2 regions of the Streptosporangium sp. NPDC002607 genome follow, and region 1 is predicted to be linked to the other one. Evidence: riboswitches for the same ligand, from Rfam matches in the RefSeq annotation. Region 1 holds a riboswitch; the other holds the start of a gene.
What was found. Region 1 has a riboswitch for cyclic di-AMP ahead of ACWD3H_RS00605 (NlpC/P60 family protein). Riboswitches for the same ligand answer to the same signal wherever they lie in the genome.
Positions count from the first base shown of each region.

Region 2: linked by a shared signal. The riboswitch ahead of ACWD3H_RS32820 (C40 family peptidase) and the one ahead of ACWD3H_RS00605 (NlpC/P60 family protein) in region 1 are both predicted to bind cyclic di-AMP.

Region 1 is NZ_JBSFWD010000001.1:123,980-131,198, reverse strand. It holds gene lysX (bifunctional lysylphosphatidylglycerol synthetase/lysine--tRNA ligase LysX) at 1-559, shown strand, start outside; gene ACWD3H_RS00610 (helix-turn-helix domain-containing protein) at 1,470-1,670, shown strand; gene ACWD3H_RS00605 (NlpC/P60 family protein) at 1,869-2,831, opposite strand; cyclic di-AMP (ydaO/yuaA leader) riboswitch at 2,924-3,071, opposite strand; gene ACWD3H_RS00600 (amino-acid N-acetyltransferase) at 3,407-4,060, shown strand; gene ACWD3H_RS00595 (RDD family protein) at 4,289-5,350, shown strand; gene ACWD3H_RS00590 (histone-like nucleoid-structuring protein Lsr2) at 6,637-6,969, shown strand.
Region 2 is NZ_JBSFWD010000036.1:89,428-96,646, forward strand. It holds gene ACWD3H_RS32810 (branched-chain amino acid aminotransferase) at 1-377, opposite strand, end outside; gene ACWD3H_RS32815 (3-isopropylmalate dehydrogenase) at 549-1,595, opposite strand; cyclic di-AMP (ydaO/yuaA leader) riboswitch at 1,737-1,967, shown strand; gene ACWD3H_RS32820 (C40 family peptidase) at 1,955-2,551, shown strand; gene serA (phosphoglycerate dehydrogenase) at 3,147-4,736, opposite strand; gene ACWD3H_RS32830 (hypothetical protein) at 4,969-5,823, shown strand; gene ACWD3H_RS32835 (FtsX-like permease family protein) at 5,913-7,219, opposite strand, start outside.

The DNA.
Region 1 (7,219 bases):
CCTCGGCCTGGCGAAGTGGCCGCGGATCACCCTCTACGGGTCGGTCTCGGAGGCACTGGGCGAGGAGATCACCACCGCGACGCCCCTGGAGTACGTACGCAAGCTCGCGGACGCCCGGGAGATCCACTGGGATGCCAAGTGGGGCCAGGGCAAGCTCGTCCAGGAGATCTTCGAGGCGCTCGTCGAGCACACGCTCATCCAGCCCACGTTCGTCATGGACTATCCGGTGGAGACCTCCCCGCTGACCCGCCAGCACCGTGACAACCCGCTCCTCACCGAGAAGTGGGACCTGATCGGGTTCGGCACCGAGCTCGGCACCGCCTACTCGGAGCTGGTCGACCCGGTCGAGCAGCGCCGCCGCCTCACCGAGCAGTCCCTGCTCGCCGCGGGCGGGGACGCCGAGGCCATGCAGCTTGACGAGGACTTCCTCACCGCACTGGAATATGCGATGCCGCCCACCGGTGGCCTGGGGCTCGGCATCGACCGCCTCATCATGGCCTTCACCGGTAAGAACATCCGCGAGACCATCCTGTTCCCGCTGGTCAAGCCGACCGGCTGAGTCTGCGGGCAGCGCCGCCGGACCGCGTGGGACCTCGTCCCGCGCGGTCCGGCGGCGCGATCGTCTCCGCCGGGATCGAAGCCCGGATGACGGCCCGGGGCGGCATCCCCGGGGCGGGCCGGTCGGGCTCGGCGCGCACCTTCGAATCCCGGTCGGCGGTACCGGGTAGCGCCCTCACCACCTCGCGAGCACCTCTTCACCGTCCCGCGCGGCTCCGCGCCGGCGCGCGTGGGCGCGAGCACGGCAGGCGGACGATTCCTGGGCGGACGGGTCGAATCCCCATGGGCCGCAAACCGCGGGGTCCGTGCTCACGCTCCCCCGTGTAATTTCGGACGGCTTTCTGCATAGCGCAGAAACTCCCTTTTAAGCGTGTCCAATATCGCCTGACGCCCGTCGTCGGCACCCGATACTTCGCTAATGCCGCAAAGGTGCTCTTGCGGGCTTCCCATTTCAGAGTTTTCCGCGAGGTGCCGTCAAGGCGCCAGACGGCGTGGCCGTCGAAGAGCGCCAGGAAGAGATCGATTTTCCCGGGGAAAAACGGGTGGCTCGCTTCCACCGAGGATGCGGCCCCGCGGGTGCGCGCCGCCGCGGCGGTTCCGGCGAAACCTTGTTCTGCCAGGACTTCTGTTGTCGCAGCCAGGGGGGCACCTGCGGGCTCGTGCGGGGGCACGGTCGTGACTTAACCCCAAAGGCACTGACATATCATGAGTACTTCACGTAGCACCTAGTATGTCAATAGTGGGCGCTCGCTATGAAGAGTAGAACTTGACGACCTTTGAACAAGGCGTTTACCGTTCCTGGCGGACGGTATTCATTTCCGGCGTCTCGCGCCCGGTTTCCAGAGTGGGGGGAGTGACTCTTGATGGCATATCCAGAAGTGGATTCTCGCCATGGCGACAGCCCCCTGGGCATGAGTGATATCGGTCTCAGCGACGACGACCTCGTGCTGCTGGCTGAACTCGCCAAGGGCGTCACCGTCGACAGGGTGGGCCGCCGCCTCGATATCAGCGGCCGGACCGTCAGGCGCAGGCTCAGAGGCATCTGCGACCGCATCGGTGTCGCCACGGCGATCGAGGCCGTGGCCTGGGCGGCCCGCCGCCGCCTGATCTAGACCCTGCCCCTCGGCTGTCCTGCCCACCGCGGTCAGACGGCGCCTCACCGCGTTGCCGTCGGTCACCGCACCTGCGGGCATCGTCCGAGGGGCGCAAGTCTGCGGGGTGCCCGTCTGACCGGCCCTCGGCACGGCAGGATTCGCCGCCCGGCCAAGGGCCGGGCGGCTCGCGATCCGTGACCGGCCCGGCTCAGCCGCTCAGTCGGCGATCCGCACCCCGCCGGCGAAGGGCCGGTTGTCGATCGTGGCGATGTGGATGACGTCACCCGTCCGGGGCGCGTGGACCATCAGGCCCGCGCCGATGTAGATCCCGACGTGGTGCAGGTCGCTGTAGAAGAAGACCAGGTCGCCTGGGCGCAGGTCGTTTTTGGAGATGTGGGTGCCCGCGGTCCACTGGTTGCCGGTGTAGTGCGGCAGGCTGATGCCGACCTTCTGGTAGGCCCACATGACCAGCCCGGAGCAGTCGAAGGAGTTGGGGCCCTCGGCGCCCCAGACGTACGGCTTGAGTTGCTGGGTGAGCGCCCAGCGGGCCGCCTCCGCCGCCTTGCCGCTGCCCACGATGGGCACGTCGACCTTCACCCGGGCACCCCTGTTGCTGACGGCCCTGGTGCGCACCTCGCTGAACAGGTCGCTCTCGACCCGCGAGACCAGTCGCTCGATCTTGCTGCGCTTGCCCTCGATCTCCTCCAGGAGCACCTTGACCTCTGAGGTCCTCGCCTTGGCGCTGGCCTGTGCCCGCTCGGCGGCCTCGATCGCCCGGCCGACCTGGGCGACCTCCTCGCTCTGCTGCTGCTGGAGGGCGTAGTTGGTGGTGGCCTGGTCGAGGAAGGTGTCGGGGTCGGTCGCCTGGGTGAAGGCGAGTCCGGAGTTCAGGCCGCCGGACATGTAGTTGCTCTGCGCGAGGAGGGTGGCCTTGGTGCGCCGGGTCGCGAGCTCCGACTCGCTCGTCGCGAGGGTCTTCTTGGCGCTTTCCGCGGCTCGCTGGGCCTGCTTGAGCCTGACCCGCTCGCCGTTGTACTGCTCGGCGAGCGTGCCGATCTCCTCGTGCAGCTTCTCGGCCTGCTTGGCCAGTTGCTGGAGGCTGGGCTCGGGATCCGCCGTGGCCGAGACCAGGGGGGTGCCGAGGGTCATGATGGCGAACGCCAGGCCGATGACCGCCATGCGGCGACTCCGCCTCCGCGCCGCGCGTTCTCGACAGCGGGCGTCGCCGCCCGCGTGCTCTCCTGCGCGGTCGCGCATGCGCTTCACCAACGGGCTCCTCTCCTCGGCCGCCTACCGGGTTAGCTGACGGGTTCGGGCCGGAGGCAGCCCTACCGGGTGCGCCGGTGGCACTCGGATTCACCCCGAAGGACGTGGTGGGTCCCCGGTTCCCCTGGTCGGGAGATTCGGCGGGTCAGGCTTTTACGTCTCTGACATCGAGCACGGAGATTAGTGCACTCGTGGTTCCTGCTCAACCAGAACTGCGAACTCAGTAGAGGTTTCGCAACTGAAATGTCACGGAAAGATCACATGCCAATATGATCAACATGGCCATTACGCTGCCTTTGCCTTCCTCGCGGCGGGCGTGGCGTGGGTCTTCCCAGGTCCGGGACCGTGCCAAAGATGAGCTGCGACACATTAGAGGCGTCGTGCGCCCAGCGTGGTAATCCAACTACCAAGGGTCATGTGATGCCCCCGGGGCGAGAGTTAAGGATGAGCCGTAATTGAAGGCCGGAGAGGACGTACGCTGATCGGTCATGGAGCAGCTTGCGGAGCATTCTCCCGTGCCGTTCGCGAATCCCGGGAAAGAGGGGGAGCGGCGAGCCGGATCCGAGGGAGAGGGGCGGGGGTCACCCGCTCCCGGCGCCACCCCGGCGGTCACGGTCCGCCGTGCCCGCACCCCGGACGTCCGTGCCATCAGGCGGCTCGTCGACACCTACGGTGGAGCCGGCCCGCGCCTGCTGGAGAAGGCCACCGTCACCCTGTACGAGGACATCCAGGAGTTCTGGGTCGCGACTGACGCGGAGGGGATAATCCTCGGCTGCGGGGCGCTTCATGTTCTCTGGGAGGATCTTGCCGAAATTCGGACCGTTGCCGTCGATCCGACCCGCAGGGGAATGGGAATCGGCCATCGGATCGTCTCGGTGCTCATCCGCACGGCCGCGGAGCTGGGCCTGCGCAGGGTCTTCTGCCTGACCTTCGAGGTCGGCTTCTTCGCCCGGCATGGATTTCAGGAGATCCAGGGCACACCCGTCGCCCCGGAGGTCTACGCCGAACTTCTCGCCTCCTACGACGAGGGCGTCGCGGAGTTCCTTGATCTGGAGCACGTCAAGCCCAATACCTTGGGAAACACCCGGATGCTGCTGCACCTGACACACGAGCCCGACTCTGATGACTTTAGAGATGACTGACTGGAAAGGTGACTGTTGATTCCTATGTCGATACCTTGTGCAGCAGCAAGCATGTGCGTCTGACATTTGCCACATGCGCAGTCTAAGTGAGGTGACGCGGTGAGCAACGGACAGCCGCCGTATCCACAGGATGATCCCGAGCGCAGTCGCACACCTTCGGGACAGCCGGATTACGGGCAGCACAACCAGGGTCGAGCCCCTGGCGAACTCGACCCCGATGTGACGATCATGGGATATCGGTCGGAGGGATCGCAGCCGAACACCGGCCCGGGGGTGGCCCAGCCCGGCTATGGTCAGCAGGGCTACGGCCAGCAGCAGGGGTACGGGCAGCAGCAGTCGTACGGCCAGCAGGGGTATGGGCAGCAGCAGTCGTACGGTCAGCAGGGCGGGACGGACGCGTACGGCCAGCAGCAGGGCTATGGCCAGCAGGGCGGGACCGGCGCGTACGGTCAGCAGCCCGGCTACGGGCAGCAGGCGTCCCACGAGCAGCCGGGCTACGGCCAGCAGCCCGGTTACGGGCAGCAGCAGCCGTCCCAGCCGGGTTACGGGCAGCAGCAGTACGGTCAGCAGCAGCCCGGCTACGGCCAGCAGCCCGGTTACGGGCAGCAGCAGCCGTCCCAGCCGGGTTACGGGCAGCAGCAGTACGGTCAGCAGCAGCCCGACTATGGCCAGCAGCCCGGTTACGGGCAGCAGCCCGACTACGGCCAGCAGCCGGGTTACGGCCAGCAGCCCGGCTATGGGCAGCAGGGGTACGGCCAGCCTTACGGCGGCCCCCCCGGCGCTCCCGGCCCGCTCGCCGAGTGGTGGCAGCGCCTGGTGGCGCGGATCATCGACGCGATCATTCTGGCGATCCCGGGGGTGATCATCAGTGCGGTGCTGACCGGCCTCCTGGTGACGGCTCCCAGCTTCAACCTCGCGACGGGCGCCAGCACCGACGGGAGCGGCGTCTTCCTCGCGAGCCTTCTCGTCTCCCTGGTCAGCGCGGCGATCTATTTCGCCTACGAGTTCTTCATGATCAGTAGGGGTGGGCAGACCGTCGGCAAGATGGTCATGGGCATCAAGATCGTGCCCGTCGGCAGCACCCTGCCGCCGGGCGGGCTCAGCTCCGACGTCGCGCTCAAGCGCGGCGGTGTGTTCTTCGGCCCGCAGTTCCTGAGCTGGATCCCCCTCCTCGGCTGGATCGTCAACATCTTCAGCCTCGTGAACGTGCTGTGGCTGCTGTGGGACAAGCCCCTGCAGCAGGCGCTGCACGACAAGGTGGCCGGGACGGTCGTCGTCAAGATCAAGTAGTTCCGGGTAAATCGGGGCCGGCGGTTGAACCGCCGGCCCCGATTTCGTACCCGGGCCAGAAAAACGAGGACCTTGGCGGTGGGTAACCGCCTCGGCCACGGAAGCCGCGGAAGCGTAAAAATCATTTGCCATGCCATGGGCGACGCGGGGGGACTTATGATCGAGCCCCGGCGTGCTCGGCGGAATATTCGTGTTTGAGGCCGGACAAGGGGCTCAGGAGAGCCCGCAAGCCGCTATGAGACGCCAATGCCGGATCTGCCCCCGTCGAGGGTTCGCACACCAGTCATCGAATGGTGGGACCGGCCCGCCTCCCGCATCCCCGGTGACGGCCCGCGGGTTTCTCTCCTTCCCCTTCCGCCGCGCGTTCAGGGGTCTTCTCACGGAGCTGGATCATGGGTGTGTGGTGTTGCCCGGGTTGTCCCGTGAGCCCATCGTCTTTGGTGGTTATACGGTCTACGACTATGTACTCCACGCCAGAGTGGGTCGTACTCTTGGCAAGAAAGCGTTGAAGATCCGTCTTGTTCCGTAGGCTTGCGTCGCATCGGCTGCCGCCCGGGTGATGAAGCGAGCCGCTCTCCATCCGGGTGTTCTGCCGGCGGTGGACATTCTCGCGATGAACCCGCCCGCGGTGATCTCCGGTTCCGTGACAAGGCGTTGTTCATCCCGGCGGGAAGGCTCTCCCACCAGGAGCTTCGCCCCTCCGAGGCCGGTGGCGCAGCGGCCGGAGAGCGGGCGGGCATTGGTATTTCCGAAGGCGACGATGATCACCTGATCGTCCTGTCGGTTTTTCCCTGCGGCTTTACGACTGCAACCGGTAAGGCGGCTGGAGAGAAGCATTAGGCTGGAGAGTGACGGGCATGGTCGCCCCTGCTGACGCACGTCGCCGTCCGGTGGCGCTATGGTCATCTGTGGGCGGTTCCAGACTGATCGGGCGGACACCCGCGTGGCTCGGGAGTCGTCGCCAAATTTTCATGGTCTCCAGAAAGCCACCTAGCGGTACGGAGCGAGGACGAATGTACGACGTATTGTCCGCGTTGATACCTCCGGCGGTCGTCGGCGGAGCCTTCATCTTCGGAGTCGTCAAGCTACTTCGGAGTGAAGCCGCCGGTCGTCGGCCAAAACAGTCCGACCCGGCCGAGTCGCAGAACAGCTGATCCACCGGAGCGCCGACTGAGAGTGTCTCGGTCGGCTGTGAGAATCGCCGGGCTCCTGGAATTGCCGCTCTTCGATCGCGGGTATATGTTTAGCTTGCGAATGAAACAATACTCCGCGAAAGGATTGTGTAGATGGCCAAGCAGATCCAGGAGATTCTCATCGACGACCTCGATGGGGGCGAGGCCAATGAGACTGTCGCCTTCGCGATTGACGGCACCAGCTATGAGATTGACCTGAGTGACGTTAACGCGAAGAAGCTCCGCGACTCCCTGTCGCCTTTCGTGCAGAGCGCCCGTCGTTCCGGCGCGCTGGCACCCCGCCGCCGCCGCGCGGGTGGCGCGCGGGCACTCACGCGAGAGAAGAGCGCCGACATCCGGGCATGGGCGAAGTCCCACGGCCTTAATGTCAGCGAGCGCGGTCGAATCGCCTCCAAGATCGTCGAGCAGTACGAAGCGGCTCACTAGATCGGCTCAGTGGATCGAGTGAATCATGCGGTTATGGCGGTCACGGTGGGGTCCGGTGGCGGCCATGACCGCATGATGTGTTTGTCTGGTGGACAAACGTCGTTCGCTTGCGGCGTAGCGGGAACATCCCACCCCCCGTAAGTAGTTGGATGGAGGGTGAACGCCCTGCTCTCGGGGAACGTCTTCTGCATAGAGCGGTCGCCGGGTCGGGGCTACCATGCGGGATGACAGGGCCCGGATATCCCGGACC
Region 2 (7,219 bases), on a different contig from region 1:
AGTTCCAGCGACTCGACGAACGTCTCCTCGGGCAGCTCGGGCATGGCCATCCGCAGCGCGGAGGTGTTGAAGCGGGCGGCGTTGGCCTCGGGGCGGAACGTCACGATCGCGCCGTTCTGCTGGCGGTACGCCTTCATGCCCTCGAAGAGCTCCTGCGCGTAGTGGAAGACCGCGGTCGCGGGGTCGAGGCTGAGCGGGCCGTACGGCATGAGCCGGGCGTCGTGCCAGCCCTCGCCCTCGGTGTAGTCGATCGAGATCATGTGATCGGTGAAGACCTGGCCGAACCCCGGAGCCACCATTACCTGCTCGCGCTCGGCCGCGGTGCGAGCGTGGTCGGAGAGCTGCACGTCGAAGCTGAGCTTCTGAGCGGTGGTCATGACGCGGATCCTTATCTTGATGTCTGGCTTACCCTCGGGTCCATTCTGCGTTGGACCGGGTAACGGGAAACTACTGCATCCATGCCGAAAACCGGCAGTGCGTGGGAAACAAAAAACGCCCGGCGGCTCGTAGGAGCCGCCAGGCGCATCGGGGTCGAGGGGGCGGCTTCCTCAGCCGGCTACTCGCGCGGTGATGTCGTCACCGATCTCCTGGGTGGTCCGGCCGGCCCAGCCGGCCAGCCGCTCGAGCAGGTCGTCGGCGACGGCCTGCTCGACCCGGGCCGCCTCGTCGGCCAGTCCCAGGTGGTCCAGGAGCATGGCGACCGACAGGATGGTGGCGGTCGGGTCGGCCTTGCCCTGGCCCGCGATGTCGGGGGCACTGCCGTGGACCGGCTCGAACATGCTCGGCGCGGTGCGGTCGGGGTTGACGTTACCGCTGGCCGCCAGGCCGATGCCACCGGCGATCGCCGCGCCGATGTCGGTGAGGATGTCACCGAAGAGGTTGTCGGTGACGATCACATCGAAGCGCTCCGGCTGGCTGACGAAGAACATCGAGGCCGCGTCGACGTGGCAGTAGTCGGTCTGGACCTCGGGGTACTCCACGCTGACCCGGTCGAACGTGCGGGCCCAGAGGTCACCGGCGTAGGTGAGCACGTTGGTCTTGTGGACCAGCGTCAGCTTCTTGCGGGGGCGGGCCACCGCCTTCTCGAAGGCGTAACGCACCACGCGCTCGACACCGTAGGCGGTGTTCAGCGACTCCTGGGTGGCGATCTCGTACGGCGTGCCGCGGCGCATGGCGCCTCCGGCACCGGCGTAGGGGCCCTCGGTGCCCTCCCGGACGACGATCATGTCGATGTCCTCGGGGCGGGCCTTGCCCAGCGGCGTCTCGACGCCGGGGAAGAGCTTGACCGGGCGGAGGTTCACATAGTGGTCGAGCTGGAAGCGGAGCTTGAGCAGCAGGTCGCGCTCCAGGATGCCCGGGGGCACGCTGGGGTCGCCGACCGCGCCGAGCAGGATCGCGTCGTATCCGCGTAGCTCGTCGAGCAGCGGGTCGGGCAGGGTCTCGCCGGTCTCGTGGTAGCGCTTGGCTCCGAGGTCGTACGTGGTGGTCTCCACCTTGGTGCCGACCGCTTCGAGGACCTTCAGGCCCTCGGTGACGACCTCGACTCCGATCCCGTCCCCGGGGATGACCGCCAGGCGAATGTTACGCGAATCCATGCAGGCACCTTACCTGTCCGTCTCGGTGATCGAACACCGGTCTCACTCTTCGGACGTGTCCGCGCGTCCACCCGTGTGATCACTTTGTCCTTTTTTGCTCCCTATTGACCGTTTCGCGAGGTTTCGTTATCGTCCTCCCCATTCACATCGACGCCTAATCCGTACGGACCATCCCCTTACCGGCCCGTACGGAGCCGGGGAACCACTTTTTCCGGGATCCACCGGGCCCCCGGGAACCCGCTCCTCCCCCGGAGCGCGCTCCCGGCCGCCATCACGGGATTCCTTGGGGCGAATCGGCGCACTCTCGCGCCGTAGGGCGGCCTCCACGCCCGAGCCCGACAGCTCACCCGGCCGGCCTTATGGAAGGAATCATCCTGTCCGGCAAGATGTACTCCCGCGTCCTGTCCATTCTCGTCTCAGGTGCCGCGGTGTTCGCGGCCTCGGCCATGGCGCCGACTGCGGCCCTGGCCGCCTCCCCTCTCCCCTCCCCCGAAGTTCCCGCGCTCGGCACCGTCAGGCTGAAGGCGGCACTGAAAAGCGCGACCCCCAGGCCCGCCTGGCAGAAGGCCGTGAAGTGGGCCATGTCCAAGCGCGGCACGCCCTACGTCTGGGGTGGCACCGGCAACGGCGGCTTCGACTGCTCAGGCCTGATGCTCCGCGCCTACGGCGCCGCCGGGATCAAGCTGCCCCGCGTCACCACCGACCAGTACGCCGCCTTCTCCAAGAAGATCGCCTGGAAGGACCTCAAGGCCGGTGACCTGGCCTTCTTCAGCGGCCTCGGCCATGTCGGCATGATCACCAGACCCGGCTACATGGTCCACGCCCCGCGAAGCGGCGACGTGGTCAAGGAGGAGAAGCTCAGCGCCTGGCGCCGGTCCTCCTTCGTCGGCGCGGTGCGCCCCGATCCGCAGGGGGTCAAGTCGACCGAGCAGATCGAGATCGCGACCGGCGGATGAGACACACCGGCTGATCAGCCGCGGGACCCCCGCCGGCACTGGGAACAGGTTCAGTGGATGGGGGAACCACCGTTGTCCCGGCGGTCCAGGGCGGTCTGGAGCGCCTCGGCGGCCTCGTCCTTGACCTCTTCGGCGTGGTTCCAGGGATACATGTCGTACATGGCGAATCTCGTCTCGGTCGCATGCGAGCAGGGGCAATGGTCGAGACTCCGATCAGGGCTCCGACCAGGCCTGATGTCACGGGTCCGGATCACGGACCGGTGATCTGGGGCGTGGCGCCGGAGAGTTGCCGGCCCACCCCTGTCAGGCCCCGTCGCGGCAGGCTGGGACCTGGCGCATTTCATCCCAGGCTACCTGGCGGCCGGAACACCGTCTCGCCCGGCGTACACACTTCTCACATATTGAGACGAAAGGTGGCCGCCGCCCCACAGTGCGGGGCGGCGGCCACCTCGGTGGATCTTTTGCCTACTGCGGTCGCCCAGGCGGCGCCTCGCCGCGTTGTCGTCGGTCACCGCAGCACGCTACGGCTCCCTCCTCCGCCTTGCGAGACACCACCTGGCCGATCCTCGCCACGGCAAGATCCGCGGGACAGGCCCTAGTCGGCCAGGTCGACCGAGCGGCCGCTGTCAGCGCCGATCTCCGCGCCGATCTGGTCGATCACGTCGGCCGGGATGGCGGTGTCGACGGTGAGCGCGATGAGAGCCTTACCGCCCTTGACGTCCCGGGCCACCTGCATCGAGGCGATGTTGATCGAGTGGTCGCCGAGGATGCGTCCGACCACGCCGACGACGCCGGGGCGGTCGGTGTAGGTGAAGAACGACAGGTGGTCGGTCGGCTCGATCTCCATCTGGTAGCCGTTGACCTCGACGATCTTCGTGATCTGCCGCGGACCCGACAGGGTGCCGGAGACCGAGACCGCACGGCCGTCGGCGAGGACGCCGCGGACCGTCACGACGTTGCGCCAGTCGGGGCTCTCGGCGCTGGTGACCAGCTCGACCGAGACGCCGCGGTCCTTGGCCAGCAGCGGGGCGTTGACGTAGGTGACGGAGTCCTCGACCACGTCCGTGAAGACACCCTTGAGCGCGGCCAGCTCCAGCACGCGGACGTCGTGGGCGGCGATCTCGCCGCGTACCTCGACGTCGAGCTTGGTGGCGACCTCGCCCGCGAGAGCCGTGAACACCCGGCCGAGCTTCTCGGCCAGCGGCAGGCCCGGCTTGACGTCCTCGGCGACGGCGCCGCCCTGGACGTTGACCGCGTCGGGCACGAACTCCCCGGCCAGGGCGAGCTTCACGCTACGCGCCACCTGGGTGCCGGCCTTCTCCTGGGCCTCGTGGGTGGAGGCGCCCAGGTGCGGGGTGACGACCACCTGGTCGAGCTCGAAGAGCGGGCTGTCGGTGACCGGCTCCTTCGGGAACACGTCGATGCCGGCCCCGGCGACGCGGCCCTCCTTGATCGCGGAGTAGAGGGCGTTCTCGTCGATGATGCCGCCGCGGGCGACGTTGATGAGGCGGACGTTCGGCTTGACCGCGTGCAGTTCCCTGTCACCGATGAGGCCGATGGTCTCCTTGGACTTGGGCAGGTGCACCGTGATGAAGTCGGCCTCGCGCAGGGCCTCCTCCAGCGTGACCAGGCGGACGCCCATCTGCGCGGCGCGGGCCGGCTGCAGGTAGGGGTCGTAGGCGATCAGCTCGACGCCGAACGGCTGGAGGCGCTGCGCGACCAGCTGGCCGATCTTGCCGAGACCGAGGATGGCGACGACCTTCTCGTCGAGCTCCACGCCGGTGTACTTCGAGCGCTTCCACTCGCCGCCCTTGAGCGCGGAGTGCGCCTGGGCGACGTTGCGGGCGGAGGCGAGGATCAGCGCGACGGTGTGCTCGGCGGCGCTGGTGATGTTGGAGGTCGGCGCGTTGACCACCATGACGCCTGCCTTGGTGGAGGCCTCCACGTCGACGTTGTCCAGACCGACACCGGCGCGGGCGACGACGCGGAGCTTGGGCGCGTGGGCGATCGCCTCGGCGTCGACCTGCGTGGCGCTGCGCACGATGAGCGCGTCCACGTCGGCGAGCGCGGGCAGGAACTGGGCACGGTCGGCGCCGTCGGTGTGGCGGACTTCGAAGTCCGCGCCCAGGACCGCGAGACCGGCCTCGGAAAGTTCCTCGGCGACCAGTACGACGGGCTTGTTCACAGGCTGGATCCTTACTAGGCGGTGAGGGTGCACGGACCTCACGTAGTCTATCGGCGCTTGTGAACGTATTCACGAGTGTCCCGAGATGCGAGACGCGACCGCCTCCATGATCCAGCACGCCGGTACCCGCCCCTGACGCATCCCATGCGCCAAAAATTCAAGTTGGTCTTGATCCTAAGAAAACTTCGCGATTACCCTGATAAGCCGTGGGTCACTACCTATCGTTCCTCATATGAGCATCGGGAACCCCGCTCTCGGCAACGTACTCGCGCAGCACGGCGAGCCGCACCGGCTGCTGGCGGCGCTTGCCGAATGGGGACTCCTGGTCGCCGTGCGACCTGACCGCTCCGTCGTGCTCGGCACGACGCAGGCCGGTGAGCGTGTCCTGCTCGGGTACACCTCGGCGGACACCTACGCGCGGCACCGTGGCGGCCACTCACTGTCGGCGTGCGACGCCGACACGGTCCTCGACATCCAGCGGGTCACCGGCGTGCGGGAGATAGTGATCGACGCGGCGGGACCCGCGGCCGCGGCCGTGCCGATCGAGGATCTCCAGCGGTACCTGCTCTCGAAGCGCAGCGGCCCCGCGCCCGTGCTGTCGAGCGCGACGCCGACGGCGTACGCGACCGGGGCGATGGCCACGGTCTCGCGTCCCGCGCCGGTGCGCCCGCAGAGAACGCCGGTGCCCGCCGCGCCCGCCCAGCCGTGGATCCCCGCGCCCCGGCCCCACCTGTCGGGGCCGATGCAGATGGTGGATCCCGGCTACCGGCGGTGCGAGCACCCGATCCTGCCCGCGCTGCGCGCCGCGATCTCGCACCTGCTCGTCGACTACCCGCTCGTCCATCACGTGTGGATCTCCGAGGCCAGCACCTCCTCCGGCGCCCCGGGAATCATGCTGCACGTGAAGGTGCACATGTCGGCGGCCGAGGACGTGGTCAGGGACATCCATCGCGGGGTGCGCGCCCGGTTGCCGCAGCTCGCCGCGAGCGAGGCGCCGATCCTGATGGCCAGGGTCGCCGACGCCCGCAGCGAGCAGCGGATGGTCGAGCTGGGCGCGCACGTGGTCTGCGCCGACGTCACCGACTGACTCCGGGCCCGCGGGACACCGCACGTTCCCGCCGGTCCCACGGGTCGGGACCGGCAGGTAGCGCGTCGTGCCGCGAGAGGCCGCGGGCGCTAGCCGGTCCTGCGGGTCAGGGTCACCCTCGCACGGGTGAACGCCCCCGCCAGCAGAGCCGCCAGCACCGGCAGACCGATCACCACGGCCGCGAGGAGAAGCCAGGGGATCTCGACCGTCGGCACGCCCGGCGGGAGGAATGAGAAGACCCCGTGTGTCCGAACCGTCATAGGCCAGGTCGCGGCGACTCCCGTCACGGCGCCAGCCACCGCGCCGATCAGCACGCCAAGCCCCGCGATGAACCCGGCCTGCCCGGCGACGACCAGCCTGCGTGTGCCTGGCGGCGCCCCGACGGCGGCCATCGTGGTGAGGTCGGGCCGCATGTCCGCCGCCGCGAGCCCGGTGGCGACGAACGTGCCACCCAGCACCAGGATGACCGCCGCGCCCAGGAGCAGCCACATCTCGGGGGCGATGTCGCCTTGGAATCCGCGCTCGACGGCGACGTAGAGGTCGGCCCCGGGAACCACTGCCGCGAGTTCCCATTTCAGCGCCACTCCCTGCCGTTCGGTTAGCCGGCGTGCGGCCGGGTCGACGTACAGGACGCGGGGCTCGGTCTTCAGCCCGGCGTTCCGTACGGCGGCGAGCGGCAGCACCGCGACGGCGTGCCGGGGATCGGCGGCCCTGGCCAGGACGGCGGGAACCACGATCTTCCTGGGTATCGCGATTCCGTCGTCGAACACCACGGCCTCTCCCAAGGGGGCCGCGGTCGCCGTCACGACGGGGTTCAGGGTGAGCTTCCCGTCCCGCACCAGGCGGGGATCGAACACCACTGCCTTTCCCGAGGCGAGCGCGGCCGCCGCCACGGGGTCCCGCCGTCCCTGCACGAGCGTGAGCAGCCGTTCGTCTCCGATGGGAAGATTTCCATAGAAGCGTCTCCTCTCGTCCTCGGCGTTCTCAGCGGTGGGCTGGATTTCCATCCAGACGGACGCCCCCCTGGTGTCCTTGACCACGGCGGCCTCGACCAGTGGCACCCCGGGCAGCACGCGCCCGACGGTGGCTCTCAGCGTGGCCCACCGGTCGTCGTCGAGGTCACCGGCCTCGATCGTCGTGCTCCCGGCCGGGACGACCGCCTGGAAGGCGTCCCGGTTCTGGGCGAAGTTACTGTTCACCGCGATGCCGGCCGCGACGACCGTGGCCGTGGCGGTCATCACCGCCGCGACGGCGGAAGCGGTGCGGCCCCGGTGGCGGGAGGCGTCGCGGGCGGCCAGCCGGAAGGGCAGCGGGAGCCGGGCGGCCAGGGCCGCGGCACTCCTGACCAGCCTCGGTGCCAGTGCGACCAGCCCGAACTGGGTGAGGACCGCGGCGG